DNA from 3 places in the Polaromonas sp. P1_E3 genome. Region 2 is predicted to be linked to each of the others. Evidence: predicted binding sites of a transcription regulator. Region 2 holds the regulator's gene; each other region holds the start of a gene.

Region 1 (2,268 bases), on a different contig from region 2:
CAGCGCGTACAGCGTAGCCAGCAACAAGCCGCCCAAGGCACCTGCAGCGGCCGCCGGCAAGGCCAGGCACAGCCGCGGCGTCAAGCGTGCAGACCGCCGCCAGAGCCCGCCGATCAGCAGTGAGGCAGCCCAGGCAAACATCGTGATGTGAAGGCCCGAAATACTCATCAGGTGGGCTACGCCCGTGGCACGGAACACATCCCAGTCGGCGCGCTCAATGGCGGCCTGGTCGCCGACCACCAGCGCGGCAATCACACCGGCAAGCTGACGGTTTTCGATGCGCTGGAAAATCGCTTCGCGTACGGCTTGCCGGGCCTGCTCTATGGGGTGTTGCCAGCTGCTGGAGAGTTTGGCCGGCGGTGTGTCCCGCGGCCCGGTTCGCACATAGCCGGTGGCCTGTATGCCCTGCTCCCACAGCCAGAGTTCGTAGTCAAAACCAAAAGGGTTGCTGTTGCCGTGCGGCGCCTTGAGCCGAACCGTCATTTGCCAGCGTTCGCCGGCGCGCAGGGCTTGCGGTTGACGCTGCAGGGCCAGCGCTACCTCGAACGGGTCGGCGTCCTGCGCCGGCACGGCGGGTTCGCGACCGGCAAAGCCCGAATACCAGCCCAGCATGATGTGCGACGGCAAGGCGACGGCGCTGCCATTGAGCCGGGCAGATTCCACAGCCAAGCGAAAGCGCACGCCGTCTTCCCCCGGTTGCGGCATGGCCACCACCTGGCCTGTGACCTCGATATCGCGGCCCTCCAGCGCGGGGTTGAGCGCCGCAGACAGGAATACGCCGGCCCGCCAGCCTGTCACGCCCATACCGAGCAAGACTGCGAGGGCAAATGCCGAAACCACCCTGCCCCACGAAGGAAGGCGCAGCCTGCCAAAGCCCAGGTACAGGCCAGCCAGGGTGCCGGCCAGCAGCGCCAGGGCGGCGTAACCCTGCTGCGGCCACAACGCGGACTGCTGCAACTGCAGGGCAACACCTGCGATAAAACCGGCAAACACCGGCCCCGGGCTTGCCGCATGCGGCCGCACTCCGGCTGATACAGGTCGATTCAAACCTGCCTCCCTTTGACTTGTTTTTATGCGCTCACCGCTTTGAGCTTAACGGGAAAGCGGGGCAGCCAGCAGGCAGCAACGGTAAACAGCGTACCCACACCCCCAGAGATGAGAGGTATCGGGGGAAGACATCGGAGAGTAAAAAGAGATCACGTGGCGCAGCTCTTGCTTTCAGAAATGCCGTCAAATCCGGGTAAGCTGTTTACACGGCGTTCCTGAGACCGCAAGATGTGGCGGTCTGTTGAGCGTATTTTCCGAGGGTGTGGTTACACGCCCGTTCCTTTAAAAGCGAGGCTGCCTTGTCCATCCACGTCGCCCTGAGCCACATCACCCATTACAAATATGACCGTCTGGTCAAACTCGGCCCCCAGGTCGTCCGCCTGCGGCCTGCGCCGCACAGCCGCACACAGGTACTGTCGTATTCCCTCAGGGTTGAGCCCGCCGGCCACTTCATCAACTGGCAGCAGGACCCGTTTGCCAATTACCAGGCCCGGCTGGTGTTTCCCGAGCCGACGCGCGAGTTCAAGGTCACAGTGGACCTGGTCGTGGAAATGGCGGTGTTCAACCCGTTTGACTTCTTCCTGGAGCCCGCTGCCGAGGAATTCCCGTTTACCTACAACGCATTGCAGGCGCGCGAACTGGCGCCCTACCTGGCCACCCAGCCGGTGACGCCGCTGCTGAAACGCTACCTCGACAAAATCGACCGCACGCCCAAACGCACCATCGACTTCCTGGTGGGCCTGAACCAGGGCCTGCAGTCGGACATCAAGTACTCCATCCGCATGGAGCCCGGTGTGCAGACGCCCGAAGAAACCCTGCGCCTGGCTTGCGGCTCCTGCCGCGACACCGGCTGGCTGCTGGTGCAACTGCTGCGGCACATGGGCCTGGCCGCGCGCTTTGTCTCTGGTTACCTGATACAGCTGAAAGCCGACGTCAAGTCCATCGATGGGCCCAGTGGCGCCGAAGCCGACTTCACCGACCTGCACGCATGGTGCGAAGTCTTTCTGCCAGGCGCCGGCTGGGTGGGGCTGGATCCAACCTCCGGCCTGATGGCGGGTGAGGGTCACATTCCGCTGGCCTGCACGCCTGAACCGTCGAGCGCAGCCCCGGTCGAAGGCGGCGTCGATAAATCCGAAGTCGAGTTTGAGCACCACATGGCGGTGCAGCGCATTTACGAGTCACCACGCGTGACCAAACCCTATACCGAGGAGCAATGGCAGG
Region 2 (2,268 bases):
GAGCGGCTCGCCCGAGGTGTCGATGTAGATGGTGACAGTGTCGGTCGTCAGGTGCACATAGATGCGTACGTCGGGCCAGCGCGTGTCGACGCTGGGCCGCACATCGTCGAACTTGGCGCGAAAGCGGTCGGCGATCGCATCCTTGATTTTGAGTGCCGCGAAGTTCAGGCTTTGCAGCGGGCTGTGCTGGGCGGTGATCTCGACCTTGAAGGTTTGTTTGGGCGTGAACCAGATTTCCCAGGCCACGTTGGCAGCGGCGTTGTAGAGGTCTTGTTCGCTGCGGTACTGGTTGTGCTGCAACTCGATCAGCACGCGCTGGGCCAGGCGGCTGTGCAGGTTGAGCTGCAGTGCGTCGCGCCACGACGCCTGCAGCTGTACGCCGGCGCGCCAGGCTTTGCCGTCGATCCCGGTGATACGTTTGACCTCGGTGGCCAGCAGGGTTTCAACGCCTGCGGCGCACGGTAAAAACAATTGGAGTTGATTCATGACTGGCTTTGAGGGGCGGGCAGCGCGGCCTGATTGGGCGGCTAGAGTGATTTGCGCAGGTTGGCGGGCGCGATGCGAAGCGCTTCGCGGTATTTGGCCACGGTGCGGCGCGCGCATTCAATGCCCTGCTCCTTGAGCATTTCGGAAATCTGATTGTCGCTGAGCGGCTTCTTGAGGCTTTCGGATGAAACGAATTGTTTGATAAGCGCGCGTACCGCCGTGCTGGAAGCATTGCCGCCGGTTTCGGTGCCGAGCGCGGAGCCGAAAAAATACTTGAGTTCGAAGGTGCCAAAAGGCGTGCCCATGTACTTGGCCGTGGTCACACGAGAGATGGTCGATTCGTGCAGCCCCAGCTCGTCGGCGATCTCGCGCAGCACCAGCGGGCGCATGGCGAGCTCGCCGTGGGTGAAGAAGTTTTTCTGCCGCTCCACGATCGCGCTGCTCACGCGCAGGATGGTGTCAAAGCGCTGCTGGATGTTCTTGATGAACCAGCGTGCCTCCTGCAGGCGCTGCTGCAGCGCCTGGCCGCCCTGGCCCTTGTGCTGCTTGAGGGCGTTGGCGTAAATATCATGAACACGCAGGCGCGGCATCACATCGCCGTTGAGCGAGACCTTGAAGCCCCGGCCTGATTTGACAACGATGACGTCGGGCACGATCAGGTTGCGCTCCACATTCACAAAGCGGCGCCCGGGCTTGGGATCGAGCCGGCCTATGACGGCAATCGCGCCCTTGATGGCGGCCTCGGGGAACCCGCACAGGTGCGACAGGCGCTTCACGTCGCGCTTGGCCAGCAACTCCATCGGCTGCTTGCACATGGCAATGGCGGCGCGGGTCTCTTCACAGTCCTTGCAATCGAGCAGTTGCAGGCACAGGCATTCGGCCAGGTTGCGCGCACCGACACCGGCCGGCTCCATGTGGTGCAGCAGCTTGAGCGCCATGGCAAAACGCTGCTCCAGCTCTTCTGCCTGCTCCATGTCATCTTTTGCAAGCCCGGCTGCCAGAGACGCCAGGCTGTCTTCAAGGTAGCCGTCGTCGTTGAGCGATTCAATAAGGAAATGCAGCGCGGCGCGGTCTTCTTCCGACAGGCGCAGGCTCAGCGACTGGCGGTGCAGGTGGTCCTGCAGCGACTCATGGCTGCCGGTCAGGTCGGAAGCCTCGGCGTCGCTCTCTTCATTGTTGTTTTTGCGTGCCGGTGCGTCACTGCCCCATTCGCTGTCATCGGGAGTGGTTTCCACGGTGCCATCGCCTTCCCAGCTTTCCTCCAGCTTGGGCTCGGCACTGACTTCTGCATCATTCGGGGCTGCAGCGCTTGTCTCATCCGCGCCGCCAGCTATTGAATCCGTAGCAGATTCAAACTCGCGGCTGTCCTGGCTCACCGGGGTGTTGATGTGTTCCAGTCCAAACTCTTCGCGTACAGCCGTCTCTTCCGACACTTCCAGAAACGGGTTCTCGTCGAGCATCTGCTCGACCTCCTGGCTCAGTTCAAGCGTCGACAGCTGCAACAGCCGGATCGACTGCTGCAGCTGGGGCGTCAGCGCAAGATGCTGCGAGACGCGGAGTGACAGCCCTTGCTTCATCTCAAAGATTTCTGACGACAGAGCTGAAAGAGTTCAAGCAGGGGCCGCGGAACCGGCTTAGCCGGGCCGCAGGCGCCGCCCCCTCGAGGGGGGAGGGAGCTACATGAAGTGAGCGACAACAGGGGGGAGCCCATCTCTACATCTTGAAATGTTCGCCGAGATAGACACGGCGCACATCGGCGTTGTTCACAATCTCGGACGGCGT
Region 3 (2,268 bases), on a different contig from region 2:
GGTCCCCAGCAGGCTGCCCGCCACGTTGGCCACCGCCATCGTGAGGGCGAAATGCCACCAGACATGGCCTTTATAGGCAAAGAGCGCCAGGGCTGCGAGGTTGGTGGCGGTGTTGAGCAGCTTGGCCGAAGCCGATGCGTTCAGGAAGTCGTAGCCGAGCCAGCGCACAAACAGGAACACAAAAAAGCTGCCGGTGCCCGGACCGAAAAAACCGTCGTAAAACCCCAGCACCAGACCGATGCAGCAGGTCGCCGCAGTCTCGGCATGGCCGGTGAAGCGGGGCGTGTGGTGGCGGCCCAGCTCCTTCCTGGCCAGCGTATAGAACAGCACGGCCAGCAGCACAAAGGGCAGGGCCTTGCGCAAAAATCCCGGGGAGATGACGGTGACCAGCCAGGCGCCCGCCAGCGAGCCGGCAAACCCGGCGGCCGCTGCCGGCAACAGCGCCGCCCAGCGAAGCTCCACGCGGCGGGCATATTGGGCCGTGGCCACTGCCGTGCCCCAGACCGAGGCCCCCTTGTTCACCCCAAACAGGGTGGCCGGATGCGTGGTGGGAAAAACCGCAAACAGGGCCGGCACCAGAATCAGCCCGCCGCCCCCGACGATAGAGTCCACAAAACCGGCGAGCAGGGAGGCCAACGAGACGATGAATAATTCCATGGCCCGGATTGTCTCATCGCACTGAATGGGCTAATTGCTATGAAATTAATAGCTGCGTGCGCGCGCCGGGCAAGCATTTCAGGAGATTTGAATGGGAAACCCCATCAGCGTGGAGGCAAAAAAAAGCGCCGGGGTTGCCGGCGCTTTTTGCAGAGCTGCATCTCTTGTGGAATGCCGCTTTGCGTGTTTACTTCTTAATGACTCTCTCGTGTCTCCTCGGCTCCTCGCGTTGCGAGCAGCTAGGCTCGTCAGCAAGTCATCCAATATAGCTGGCGCACTGTCACAGTGCATTGGGGGTTTCCCGGCCCCGGACTTTGGGCTGTCACCGGATTTTGCGGGTGTTTTTGGGGCCCACATCCACCCGCCTGAGCACTTTTGCCGTACATATTTTTGATCACAGGCGCTACTGTGGTATTGGCATGACTTATGCCTGTTGTTACCAATTGTTGGCTGACTGAACAGGCGGGCACCGTATGCGGATGAACAGATTTCTGGCGTTGGGTATGTTTTTATGCGCGGGCCTGGCAAGCCAGCAGGCCGTGTCGCAGACCACGGCACCTGCCACCGTGTCTCCTACGGCCACGCCGCCCGCCGTGATTGCCAGCGCCCCGGACGCCGCATCTGTCCCGCCAGCTGCAGTTCCCGCACCCCCTCCTGTTCCTGTGGCTGCCTCCGCGCCTGCGGTTGCGCTTCCTCTTGTGCCTGCTTCGACGCCCGCACCCGCACCGCTGACCCAGCCGGGGCTGGTCGGCGCAGAGACCCTCAATGGCGCAGACACCGCCTGGATGATGACATCCACCGCCCTGGTGCTGCTCATGACCTTGCCCGGCATTGCACTCTTTTATGGCGGCATGGTGCGCAGGAAGAGCGTGCTGAACGTCATGTCGTGCGTCGTCGCCATTTGTGCTGTCGTCAGCCTGCTCTGGTTTGCGGTGGGCTACTCCATTGCCTTCACGCCCGGCAAAGGTGCGCTCGGCCACTACGTGGGCGGGCCCGAGCGCCTCTGGTTTGCTGGGCTGGACTATGTGAAGGATGCGCAAAAGGTGGCGGTGAGCCATATCGCCCCCAACATTCCCGAGTCGGTGTATGCGATGTTCCAGCTGACCTTCGCCATCATCACGGCCGCTCTGGTGGTCGGCTCGTTTGTGGAACGCATGCGGTTTTCCGCGATGCTGGTATTCATGTCCTTGTGGACCGTTGTCGTCTACGCGCCCATCGCCCACTGGGTCTGGGAGCCCAACGGCTGGCTGGCGCGCATGGGCGCACTGGACTTCGCCGGCGGCTCGGTCGTGCACATCAATGCCGGCATTGCCGGGCTGGTCTGTGCCTATGTGCTCGGGCCGCGCCACGGATATGGCCGCGAGCCCTTCACGCCTTTCAACCTTGGCCTGACCATGGCCGGTGCGGGCATGCTGTGGGTCGGCTGGTTTGGCTTTAACGCCGGCTCCGCCGTGGCGTCCGACGGCCGCGCCGGGCTGGCGATGGCCGTCACGCACATCGCGGCCGCCGCGGGCGCGCTCTCATGGATGGCGGCCGAGTGGCTGGTTCGCGGGCGTCCCTCGTTGCTGGGCCTTTGCTCGGGCCTGGTGGCCGGGCTGGTCGCCATCACGC

What was found. Region 2 encodes sigma-54, which starts transcription at its own class of promoters, with help from an activator protein. Its sites were predicted from a motif close to TGGCANGNAANCTGCTTT; they were not measured.
Region 1: AC1D0Z_RS07945 (transglutaminase family protein) is a predicted target of sigma-54. The motif match lies at 1,202-1,219, and genes of this name have one in related genera.
Region 3: AC1D0Z_RS00370 (ammonium transporter) is a predicted target of sigma-54. The motif match lies at 1,073-1,090, and genes of this name have one in related genera.

What each region holds. Positions count from the first base shown of each region.
Region 1 is NZ_JBFUBD010000039.1:5,059-7,326, forward strand. It holds gene AC1D0Z_RS07940 (DNA internalization-related competence protein ComEC/Rec2) at 1-1,047, opposite strand, end outside; gene AC1D0Z_RS07945 (transglutaminase family protein) at 1,347-2,268, shown strand, end outside.
Region 2 is NZ_JBFUBD010000003.1:79,250-81,517, reverse strand. It holds gene AC1D0Z_RS01490 (THUMP domain-containing class I SAM-dependent RNA methyltransferase) at 1-486, opposite strand, end outside; gene AC1D0Z_RS01485 (RNA polymerase factor sigma-54) at 528-2,063, opposite strand; gene lptB (LPS export ABC transporter ATP-binding protein) at 2,200-2,268, opposite strand, start outside.
Region 3 is NZ_JBFUBD010000001.1:75,335-77,602, forward strand. It holds gene AC1D0Z_RS00365 (sulfite exporter TauE/SafE family protein) at 1-657, opposite strand, end outside; gene AC1D0Z_RS00370 (ammonium transporter) at 1,137-2,268, shown strand, end outside.